3 regions of the Sorangium sp. So ce836 genome follow, and region 2 is predicted to be linked to each of the others. Evidence: predicted binding sites of a transcription regulator. Region 2 holds the regulator's gene; each other region holds the start of a gene.

Region 1 (3,270 bases), 4.5 Mb from region 2:
CGTCAGGACGGCGATGTCCTTCAGCATCTCCTTGCGGCGATCGCCGAAGCCCGGCGCCTTCACGGCCGCGCAGTGCAGCGTGCCGCGGAGCTTGTTCACGACGAGGGTCGCGAGCGCCTCGCCCTCGACGTCCTCGGCGATGATGAGGAGCTGCTTCTGGCTCTTGGCGATCGCCTCGAGCACGGGGAGCAGGTCCTTCATGTTGGAGATCTTCTTCTCCGAGATGAGGATGTAGCAGTCCTCGAGGTTCGCCTTCATCGCCTCGGGGTCGGTGACGAAGTACGGCGAGAGGTAGCCGCGGTCGAACTGCATGCCCTCGACCACGTCGAGCGTCGTGTCGGCGCTCTTGGCCTCCTCGACCGTGATCACGCCCTCCTTGCCGACCTTCTCCATGGCGTCGGCGAGGAGCTTGCCGATCGTCTCGTCGCCGTTCGCGCTGATCGTGCCGACCTGCGCGATCTCCTTCGCGTCCTTCGTCTGCTTGGCGGAGCTGTGGAGGTGCCCCACGATCGCCTCGACCGCCTTGTCGATGCCGCGCTTGATCTCCATCGGGTTGTGGCCGGCCGCGACGAGCTTGGAGCCCTCGCGGTAGATCGCCTGGGCGAGCACCGTGGCCGTGGTCGTCCCGTCGCCGGCGATGTCGCTCGTCTTCGAGGCGACCTCGCGGACCATCTGGGCGCCCATGTTCTCGAAGCGGTTCTCGAGCTCGATCTCCTTGGCGACCGTCACGCCGTCCTTGGTGACCGTCGGCGAGCCGAAGCTCTTCTCGATGACGACGTTGCGCCCCTTCGGGCCGAGCGTGACCTTGACCGCGTCGGCGAGGGCGTTGACGCCCGCGAGGATCATGCTGCGGGCGGACTCGTTGTAGATGATTTCTTTGGCTGCCATGGTGTCTCTCCTAAGTTCCTGCTGTCGCCCGCGTCACTTCTCGATCACGCCGAGGATGTCGTCCTCGCGGAGGATGAGGTGCTCCTCGCCGTCGATCTTCACCTCGGTGCCCGAGTACTTGCCGAAGAGGACGCGATCGCCCTCCTTGACGTCGAGCTTGCGCACGGTACCGTCCTCGCCGACCTTGCCGTTGCCGACGGCGACGACCGTGCCCTCGATCGGCTTCTCCTTCGCGGTGTCCGGGATGTAGAGACCCCCCTTGGTCTTCTCTTCTTCCTTCACGCGCTGAACGATCACGCGGTCCTGGAGCGGTCGAATCTTCATGTTTGCGAATCCTCCGGGGACGAGCGGCCGCGTCCCACGAGACGGCAGGACCCAGACGGCCTGTCTGAGCGGCCGCAAGGTCCCATACGATTGCAGTCTGGGCACTTTGCTAGCACTCACCTCAGGGGAGTGCTAGCGAGCGCGCCGAAGATAGCCACCCCCTCCAGGGTGTCAAGCGCAGGCCAGTCCGGCATTTCGGGCGCTGGCAGCCAGGCGTCCGGGTGGCTGTAAGTTCTGGAGATTGCAAGGGAAGGCGCGGGGCGTGCGGCTGGGCTTGGCCAGGTCCCTCGGCTAAAGTGAGTGTATGAGGGCGGAAATGCGGCAGCACCGTGACGCGACGCCCTCACGGTCCCCTGCCCGAGGGAGGCCGACAGGACGTGTCTGGTTGACCTGAGCGCGTGGTGGCCCGGGTTCCTTCGGTATCCAGGGTGCCCGCGCAAGTGAGGTGCCCCCGTGAGCCAAGCGATCTCTGTGTCCCCGAGCATGACCCGCTACTTCCAGGAGGTTGTGGACGAGGCGCTCCGAGTTCGGAACGTCGCCGCGACCGAGGCGGCGTCGAGTTATCTGGTCGGTCTGCTTTGTGCCTTCGCTCACCCGGACGAGCACGCCGAGTCCACCTTCAACCAGCCCCTGACCTTTCTCCTGCGCGACGCCCTGGAGGCCTCCGGCGCCGAGCGCTTCCGGCGGCTGCGCAACCTCGGCGACGGCGTCCTCTACGTGGTCGGCTTCTTCGGCGGCCACATCGAGCTCAAGGGCATCGATCGAGGCTATGTGGTCGGGGTCGGGTCGACAGCCTACCACCACGCCGCCGCGATGCTGCGCCTCAACGCGCGCGGCGGCCAGGGCCCCGACGTCCTCGCCGAGATGGCCGAGAAGTTCGAGCGCTTCGTGAGCGTCTTGAACGATGTGGCCGACGGCACGCTCGCGTCCGGCGCTCGGGACGAGCGCTCGGTGCTCCGGATGTACGAGCGCTGGGCCCGCACCGGCTCCAGCCGGCTCGCCGAGGAGCTCGGGGCGCGCGGGCTCGTGCCGAGCCGGGGCACGGGCGGGCTCAACTGATGCGGGGCGCGACCTTCCCCGCCCGGATCCAGCAGCACCTCGCGCGCACCTACGCGCTCGACGACGCCCCCGCCGTCGACGATTTCATCCGGCCGACGGACGGCGGCGCGCGCGAGGCGCTGCTGATCCGGCACGCGGACGGGGACATCGAGGTGGCGCTGCACCTGCCCCGCCGCGCGATCACGCGCGGGCGGGAGGGGACGTTCGACGAGATCTGCCAGATCGTCGAGGGGGTGAGCCACTTCCTCTACGTGGCCGAGCGGGCGCGCAGGGAGCTGCCGGCGACCCAGCTCGAGCTCGAGCTCCAGGCCGAGGTGGACAAGTACGTGCTGCTCGTCCACGGCGGCCTGGCCGACGAGGTCGAGCTCCCGGGCCCGCCGCTCCGGCGCCGCCACGAGGCCGCGCCGCCGGGGCCAGCGCGCTTCGAGCCCGAGCGCGCCGCGCGGATCCGCGCCCACCTGTTCGAGCGCGTCACCTTCATGGATCCGCCGGGCACCGAGACCGGGGATCGCTACCGGATCGCGAACGAGCTGGCGGCGCGGTTCGTGGGCCGGCTGGAGGCCGAGCTTGCCCGCCGCGGCCGGCACGCCGAGCTGCTCGCCACGCTGCGGCGCTTCTACGCGGCGGGACAGACGGAAAAGATCGCCCTCGCGCGAGCGGCGTGATCGCGGCCTCGCCGGCGCTCGGGGTCGCCGCGGGAGGGCGGCTCCGAGCGCACGTCGCATCCATGTGGGCTCGTTCTCTCTTGACCGGTTCGCGCGCACGTACTCTCATCCGCATCCACGATGCCTTCCGCGAGCATGACGCCGCCCCGTGTGCTGGTGGCCGAAGACGAACCGGCGATGTTGAGCCTCGTTGCGCGCCACCTGAGGAACCTGGGCTTCTCCGTGATCGAGGCCTCCGAGGGCGACGCCGCCTGGGAGCTCGCGCGCGAGCACCAGCCGGACCTCGTGATCCTCGACGTGATGATGCCCGGCATGAGCGGCTGGGAGATCTGCA
Region 2 (3,270 bases):
TGCGCATGGTCACGCTGTCGTCTACGGCGAGAAGGGTGCTGGCCACGAACGGGTCTCCTCTCAGATGGCGAGAAAGCGATGACGGCTCTGGATATCTTCGGCTCCGGTCGCGCGATGTGTCAACATTCGCGGTGTATTTCGCCCCCGCGGGCCCCGCGGATGTGCGTTTTCCGCGCCGGTAGAGCCCGGTCCCACGCCGGTGGGCGGAGCCGAGGCGCCCCCCCACGAGCCCTCATGCGCCCGCGCCGCCCCGCCGCCCCGCCCCCTCACCCCCCCCAACACGCCGCCGACCCGATCGACGAAGGCCCGACCGCCTCGGTGCGCCCCCCGCAGGACGGCCGCTGGACCGTGCCGGCCGCGCTCGACCGGCGGCCGCTCGACGGGGCCGTCCGGGCGCTTTCGTCGGTCTCGTGGTCCGACGCGCGCCGGCTGATCGAGACCGGCAAGGTGCTCGTCGGGAGCGCGGTGGCGACGAGCGCCCGGCGGCGGGTGCTCAGCGGGGAGCTGATCGAGGTCCGCCTGCACGCGCCGCGGCCCGAGACGGTGCGGCGGCGCAAGCTCGAGGGCGAGCTCGTGGTCTACGCGGACGCGAGCGTCGTGGTGGTGAACAAGCCCGCCGGGGTGAGCACCATCCCCTACGGCGACGAGGACCCCGCGGAGCAGGCTGCGACGCTCGACGCGCTGGTGCGGGAGGTGCTGGCCCGGCGCGACCGCCTGCGCGGGCGGGCGCCGCTCGGCGTGGTGCAGCGCCTCGACAAGGGGACGAGCGGGCTGCTCGTCTTCGCGCGGACGCTCGCCGCGAAGAAGCACCTCGCCCAGCAGCTCCGCGTCCGCGCGATGCACCGGCAGTACCTGGCGCTCGCGCACGGCGCCGTCGCGCGCGGCACCTACCGCAGCTACCTCGTCGAGGATCGGGGCGACGGGCTGCGCGGCTCGGCCAGAGGAGGCCGGCGCGAGGGGCAGCTCGCGGTGACGCACGTCGAGCCGATCGAGGCGCTCCGCGGGCCCGAGGAGGCCGCCGGCGCCGCGGGCGCGACGCTGGTCGCCTGCCGCCTCGAGACGGGGCGCACGCACCAGATCCGCATCCACCTCGCCGAGGCCGGGCACCCGCTCGTCGGCGAGGCGGTCTACGTGCGGGACTACCGCGGGCCGAAGATCCCCGCCCCGCGGCTGATGCTCCACGCCGTCGAGCTCGGCTTCGACCACCCTGCCGACGGCCGGCCGATGCGCTTCCAGGCGCCGCCGCCCGCCGACTTCGACGAGGTGCTCGAGCGGCTCCGCGAGCCGCGCCGGAAGGACGCTACCTGACCTTGCCGCGCGCCTCGCTCATCGCCGCGGCGGTCGCGTCGACGAGCGGCATCACCTTCGCGTAGTCCATCCGCGTCGGGCCGAGCACGCCCACGGTGCCGGCGACGCGCCCGTTCTCCATGTACGGCGCGGCGACGAGGCTGAGCTGGCCGCCGCCGAGGTCGCCCGCCTCGCTGCCCACGAAGACGGTGACCTCGCCCGCGCCGGCGGCGAGGGTGCGATCGAGCAGATCGACGAGCTCCTCGCGCTCCTCGAGCGCCTTCATCAGCTTCCTGAGCCGGTCGACGTCGGCGTACTCGGGCAGATCGATCAGGCGGTTCTGCCCCTCGATGACCACCTCGCTCCGCCGCGTCACGTCGGCCGTCGCCTTGCTGCCGAGCTCGAAGGCGCGGCGCCTCAGCGCGTCGATCTGGAGGCGCTCGTCGGCGAGGCGGCGGGCGAAGAGGTCCCGGATCTCGCCCAGCGTGCGCCCCTCGATGACGTCGGCGAGCAGGTTGTGGATCCGGGTGAGCTCCCCTTCGCTGATCGCCTCGTCGATCGAGATGAAGCGGTTCTCGACCGAGCCGTCGGCGAAGACGAGCACCGCGAGCAGCTGCCCGGGCTTCGTCGGGATGAAGCGCAGCTGCCCGAGGGCGCGGATCTCCGCCCGCGGCGCCGCGACGACCGCCGCGGCGCCCGACAGCTCCGACAGGTAGCGCCCCGTCTCGCGGAGCGGGTCGCTCGCCACGGCGTAGATCTCGGCGAACCTGGCGCTGAGCTCGGCCTGCTGCGCGGGGGAGAGCGACCGGAGCTCGACGAGCGCGTCGATGAACAGCCGGAGCGCGCGGTCGGTCGGGATCCTGCCCGCGGAGGTGTGCGGCTGGTGGAGGTAGCCGGCCTCCTCGAGGTCCGCGAGCACGTTGCGGATCGAGGCAGCCGAGAGATCCAGCCCGTACTTGCGCGCGAGCGTCCTGCTGCCTACGGGGTCGCCCGTCGCGATGAACTCGGTGACCGCGGCGAAAAGGATCTTTCGAGCGCGATTGGAAACATCTCCCATGTCAACTGCAGGCGGCGCGTGCGCGCCGCTGTGGCCACCTGGACCAGGGACCGCCCGGACCGGGAAGCCATGCGGGCCGGACCTTCGCTCCCATACGTCAAGACGCGCATGCGGGCGCTGGGCCCACGGATGCGCATGAGAGCTATTTTGAGGCGATCGCGCGGCCCGGTCAAATGGCGCGGTAGGATGGGCGCCGCCGCCGCGCCCGAGGGTTCGGCATAGCCGCTGGTCCCTGGCCTTCCTCCTTCTTCACTTCTTCAGCTCCAGCGGGCACCTCGCCGCGCCGGAGGCCGTCCCCGCCAACGATGCCGTCCGTACGCCACGCCGCCACCGCCGCCGCCCTCGCCCTCGCCCTCGGCCCGCTCGCCGCCGCGCCGAGCGCCGAGGGCAAGCCGAAGGTGCGGTTCCACCAGGACTGGGCCAAGCAGCCGTCGGCGCGCTACGCGGCCATGAGCGCGGAGCAATGCCGCGCGGCGCTCGCGCGGCGGAAGATCGCGTTCGAGCCGGTGGCGCGCGCGCCGGGCGTGCTCGCGCCGGTGCGGCTGACGCAGGGGGTCGGCGGGGTCCTCTACCGGACGGCGCTGCCGGCTCACCGGCGCGCGGACAACCCGAACGACGTCTTCGACTGCCGCCTCGCGCTCGCGCTCTCGGACTTCAGCCGGATCCTGCGCGTGCACGACGTCGTCGAGGTGCTGATGTACTCGGCCTGGCGGCCTCCGTCGAGGATGTGGCCCGAGGGCAAGCTGGGCACGAGGCACCCGGGCGGGCTCGCCATCGATGCTTACAGGTTCGTCAAGGAGCGCGCCGGCGACGGGTTCGCGGAGGAGTGGCTCGACGTCGAGCGCGACTTCGTCGGCAAGCGCGGCGCGCCGGTGTGCGGCGAGGGCGCCAAGGCGACCGGGCGGCCCAGGGCGGCCGGCGGGGGC
Region 3 (3,270 bases), 4.8 Mb from region 2:
CTCTGCCCCGCCCGGCGCGGATGCCCAAGAAATCGGCGCCCGCGCGCCGGAGCCGGGACGAGCTCGGCCGGAGCGCTAGCCGAGCGTCCACGGGGCCGGCGTCTCGCCCGCGGCGCGGCGGCGGATGCTCTCGAGCGCGCACTCGTAATAGCCGTCGCGCGCGGCCACGAACTCGTCGAGCTGCACGTCGCGCGGCGCGATCGTCACGGCGCCGCTCTCGTCCGGCGCTTGCCGCATCAGGCCGGTCACGCTGGGCACCTCGCCCAGGAAGAGGCGCAGCGCCGCGTGGAGCGGGAGCGACAGCAGCGCGGTGACCTCGGCCGGATCGGGGCGGAACGCCGCGAGCGTGCGGCGCGTGGTCGCGAGCAGCACGTCCACCAGCTCGCAGTCGATGATGCCGGGCGCGTGGTCGTCCATGTGGCGGCACGTGCCGAGCCGGATCACGTCGCCCGGCGCGAGCGGCAGGCCGATCTCCTCCTCGGCCTCGCGCAGCGCCTCCGCGAGATCCTCGCCGGCGCGGTAGTGCCCCGACACGGCGACCTCGAACGCGCCGGGCCAGGTGTCCTTGTCCGGGCTGCGCTGCTGGAAGAGCACCCAGGGCTCCGCGCTGCTCCGGCGGCCGTCGGGCTCGCGCTCGAGGACCACCCACACGTGGACGCTCCGGTGCCAGTCGCCGTCGCGGTGAACGAGCTTGCGCGCCTTGCGCACGCCGAGCGGCTTGCCGCTGCGATCGAAGATGTCGAACAGCTCGTCCCCGTCCTGCGCCGCCATGGGCCCGGAGGGTAGCGCAAGTCGAACGGAGCGGCGCCGTTGCTACCCGCGTGCTCCTCGACGAAGCCGTGCTTCCTCAAGCATGAGCAGACGCGCCGAGCGACGACGTTGACGCATCCGGCGACGCGCTGCTCCAGCGCGTCACTACGCCGCCATCGACGTGCAGACGGCGTCGGCGCAGCAGTGCGGCTTCGCGAGCCACAGCCGCACCGCGTCGTGGAGCAGCTCCCGGTAGCCAGGAGAGGTGAGGTGATGCTGGCGATCCCAGCGGGAATCGAACCCGCGTTACCGGCGTGAGAGGCCGATGTCCTAACCGCTAGACGATGGGACCTTGTACTGTCGAGAAGGCCGATAGCAGAGCTGATCGACCTGGCTGGGGGACAAGGATTCGAACCTTGATAGCAAGAGCCAGAATCTTGCGTCCTGCCGTTAGACGATCCCCCAAGGGGTCAGCGCTGTGTTCATCAGCGCCACGGGCCGCGGAATCTACTCGGACCGGTGGGGTTGTCAAGCGATCAAAATCGGACCCGACCGAGAAAACGTCACCGGGCCGAAAATGCCCGGTGTTTCGCGCGGTTCGCTCCGCCCCCTCGGCCCCACGCGAGCCCGCCGCTTCTCTCGCAGCCGCCCGCCAGCCGTCCGCCTGCCGTCCGTCCGTAGCGTTATCGCTCACCCTCACCCCCTCGACCGCCGCTCTCCGGAGGGGGCCTCCACGGCATTGCGGCGGTTGCCCGGGCGCTGTCTCCAGGAACTCCTTTTCCGTTCCGTGCGGGCGACGGCCCCGGAAAAGTCGCGACTGTCTGCTGCGCGCCCTTGACGTGCCGGGCGACTGATTTACTTTCGGCCGCGGTTTAGCCACCGGCCTAGGAGAGTGCCAAGCGACTGTGATCCTGGGCACTTAGCTCTCGTCGTGTGGGCGGAAGGCCCCTGCGGGGGGGCGAACGGGACCTCCGGCGAGCCGATGGTCAGTCAACCAGCCGAGGACGAGGGAGCCACCATGAAAATCAGGCCGCTGCAGGATCGGATTGTCGTCAAGCGCGTCGAGAGCGAGACGAAGACCAAGGGGGGCATCATCATCCCCGACACCGCGAAGGAGAAGCCGATCGAGGGGCGCGTCGTTGCGGTGGGCAACGGCAAGGTCCTGAAGGACGGTAAGGTGCGCCCGCTCGAGGTGAAGGTCGGCGACAAGGTGCTGTTCGGCAAGTACAGCGGCACCGAGGTGAAGCTCGACGGCGAGGAGCACGTGCTCATCCGCGAGGACGACGTGCTCGCCGTGACCGAGTCCGCCTCCTGACCCGGATCGAGGGCAACCGAACCCAAGCGCTAGCAGACGCGGCCGTGTGGCCGCGAGGGGATTGAGAGATGGCTGCGAAGCAGATCGTTTATAGCCGCGGCGCCCGCGCCGCGATCCTGAAGGGCGTGAACACGCTCGCCGATGCGGTCAAGGTGACCCTCGGCCCCAAGGGGCGGAACGTCGTCATCGAGAAGAGCTGGGGCGCGCCGGTCGTCACGAAGGACGGCGTCACGGTCGCCAAGGAGGTCGAGCTCGCCGGCAAGCTCGAGAACATGGGCGCCCAGATGGTCCGCGAGGTCGCCTCGAAGACCAGCGACAAGGCCGGCGACGGCACGACGACGGCGACGGTGCTGGCCCAGGCGATCTTCGGCGAGGGCCTCAAGCTCGTCGAGGCCGGGCACAACCCGATGAACCTGAAGCGCGGCATCGACGCGGCCGTCGCGAAGGTCATCGAGTCCGTGCAGCAGGCCGCCAAGCCGACCAAGGACAAGGACCAGATCGCCCAGGTCGCCACCGTCAGCGCGAACGGCGACAAGGAGATCGGCCAGATCCTCGCCGACGCCATGGAGAAGGTCGGCAAGGAGGGCGTGATCACGGTCGAGGAGAACAAGCGCATGACGACGGAGCTCGAGACCGTCGACGGCATGCAGTTCGACCGCGGCTACCTCTCGCCCTACTTCGTGACCGATCCCGAGAAGATGACGGCGGTCCTCTCGAACCCGCTCATCCTCGTCCACGAGAAGAAGATCTCGGCCATGGCCGACCTCTTGCCGCTGCTCGAGCAGGTGGTGAAGCAGGGCCGCGAGCTGCTCATCCTTTCCGAGGACATCGAGGGCGAGGCGCTCGCCACGCTCGTCGTGAACAAGCTGCGCGGCACCATCAAGGTCGCCGCCGTGAAGGCGCCCGGCTTCGGCGATCGCCGCAAGGAGATGCTGAAGGACATCGCGATCCTCACGGGCGCGACCGCGTTCATGGAGGACCTCGGCCAGAAGCTCGAGAGCGCCACGGTGCGCGACCTCGGGTCGGCCAAGCGCGTCGAGATCGACAAGGACAACACGGTCATCGTCGACGGCCTCGGCGACAAGGCGGCGATCAAGGGCCGCATCGAGGCGATCCGCAAGCAGATCGCGGACACGGCGAGCGACTACGATCGCGAGAAGCTCCAGGAGCGGCTGGCGAAGCTCGCCGGCGGCGTCGCGGTGGTG

Evidence for each region. Region 2 encodes HrcA, which represses chaperone genes, less so after heat shock. Its sites were predicted from a motif close to GNTAGCACTCNCCNNNGGNGAGTGCTANC; they were not measured.
Region 1: the regulator HrcA is predicted to act here: its motif matches at 1,321-1,349, upstream of groES (co-chaperone GroES).
Region 3: the regulator HrcA is predicted to act here: its motif matches at 1,622-1,650, upstream of groES (co-chaperone GroES).

What each region holds. Positions count from the first base shown of each region.
Region 1 covers NZ_CP102233.1:10,054,560-10,057,829, reverse strand. Annotated here, with positions in the region: gene groL (chaperonin GroEL) at 1-888, opposite strand, end outside; gene groES (co-chaperone GroES) at 922-1,212, opposite strand; gene NQZ70_RS36455 (hypothetical protein) at 1,666-2,271, shown strand; gene NQZ70_RS36450 (hypothetical protein) at 2,271-2,936, shown strand; gene NQZ70_RS36445 (response regulator transcription factor) at 3,057-3,270, shown strand, end outside.
Region 2 covers NZ_CP102233.1:14,152-17,421, reverse strand. Annotated here, with positions in the region: gene NQZ70_RS00060 (response regulator transcription factor) at 1-46, opposite strand, end outside; gene NQZ70_RS00055 (RluA family pseudouridine synthase) at 235-1,308, shown strand; gene hrcA (heat-inducible transcriptional repressor HrcA) at 1,301-2,344, opposite strand; gene NQZ70_RS00045 (extensin family protein) at 2,650-3,270, shown strand, end outside.
Region 3 covers NZ_CP102233.1:4,834,179-4,837,448, forward strand. Annotated here, with positions in the region: gene NQZ70_RS17675 (NUDIX domain-containing protein) at 76-771, opposite strand; tRNA gene NQZ70_RS17680 (tRNA-Glu) at 1,028-1,102, opposite strand; tRNA gene NQZ70_RS17685 (tRNA-Gln) at 1,142-1,215, opposite strand; gene groES (co-chaperone GroES) at 1,769-2,065, shown strand; gene groL (chaperonin GroEL) at 2,134-3,270, shown strand, end outside.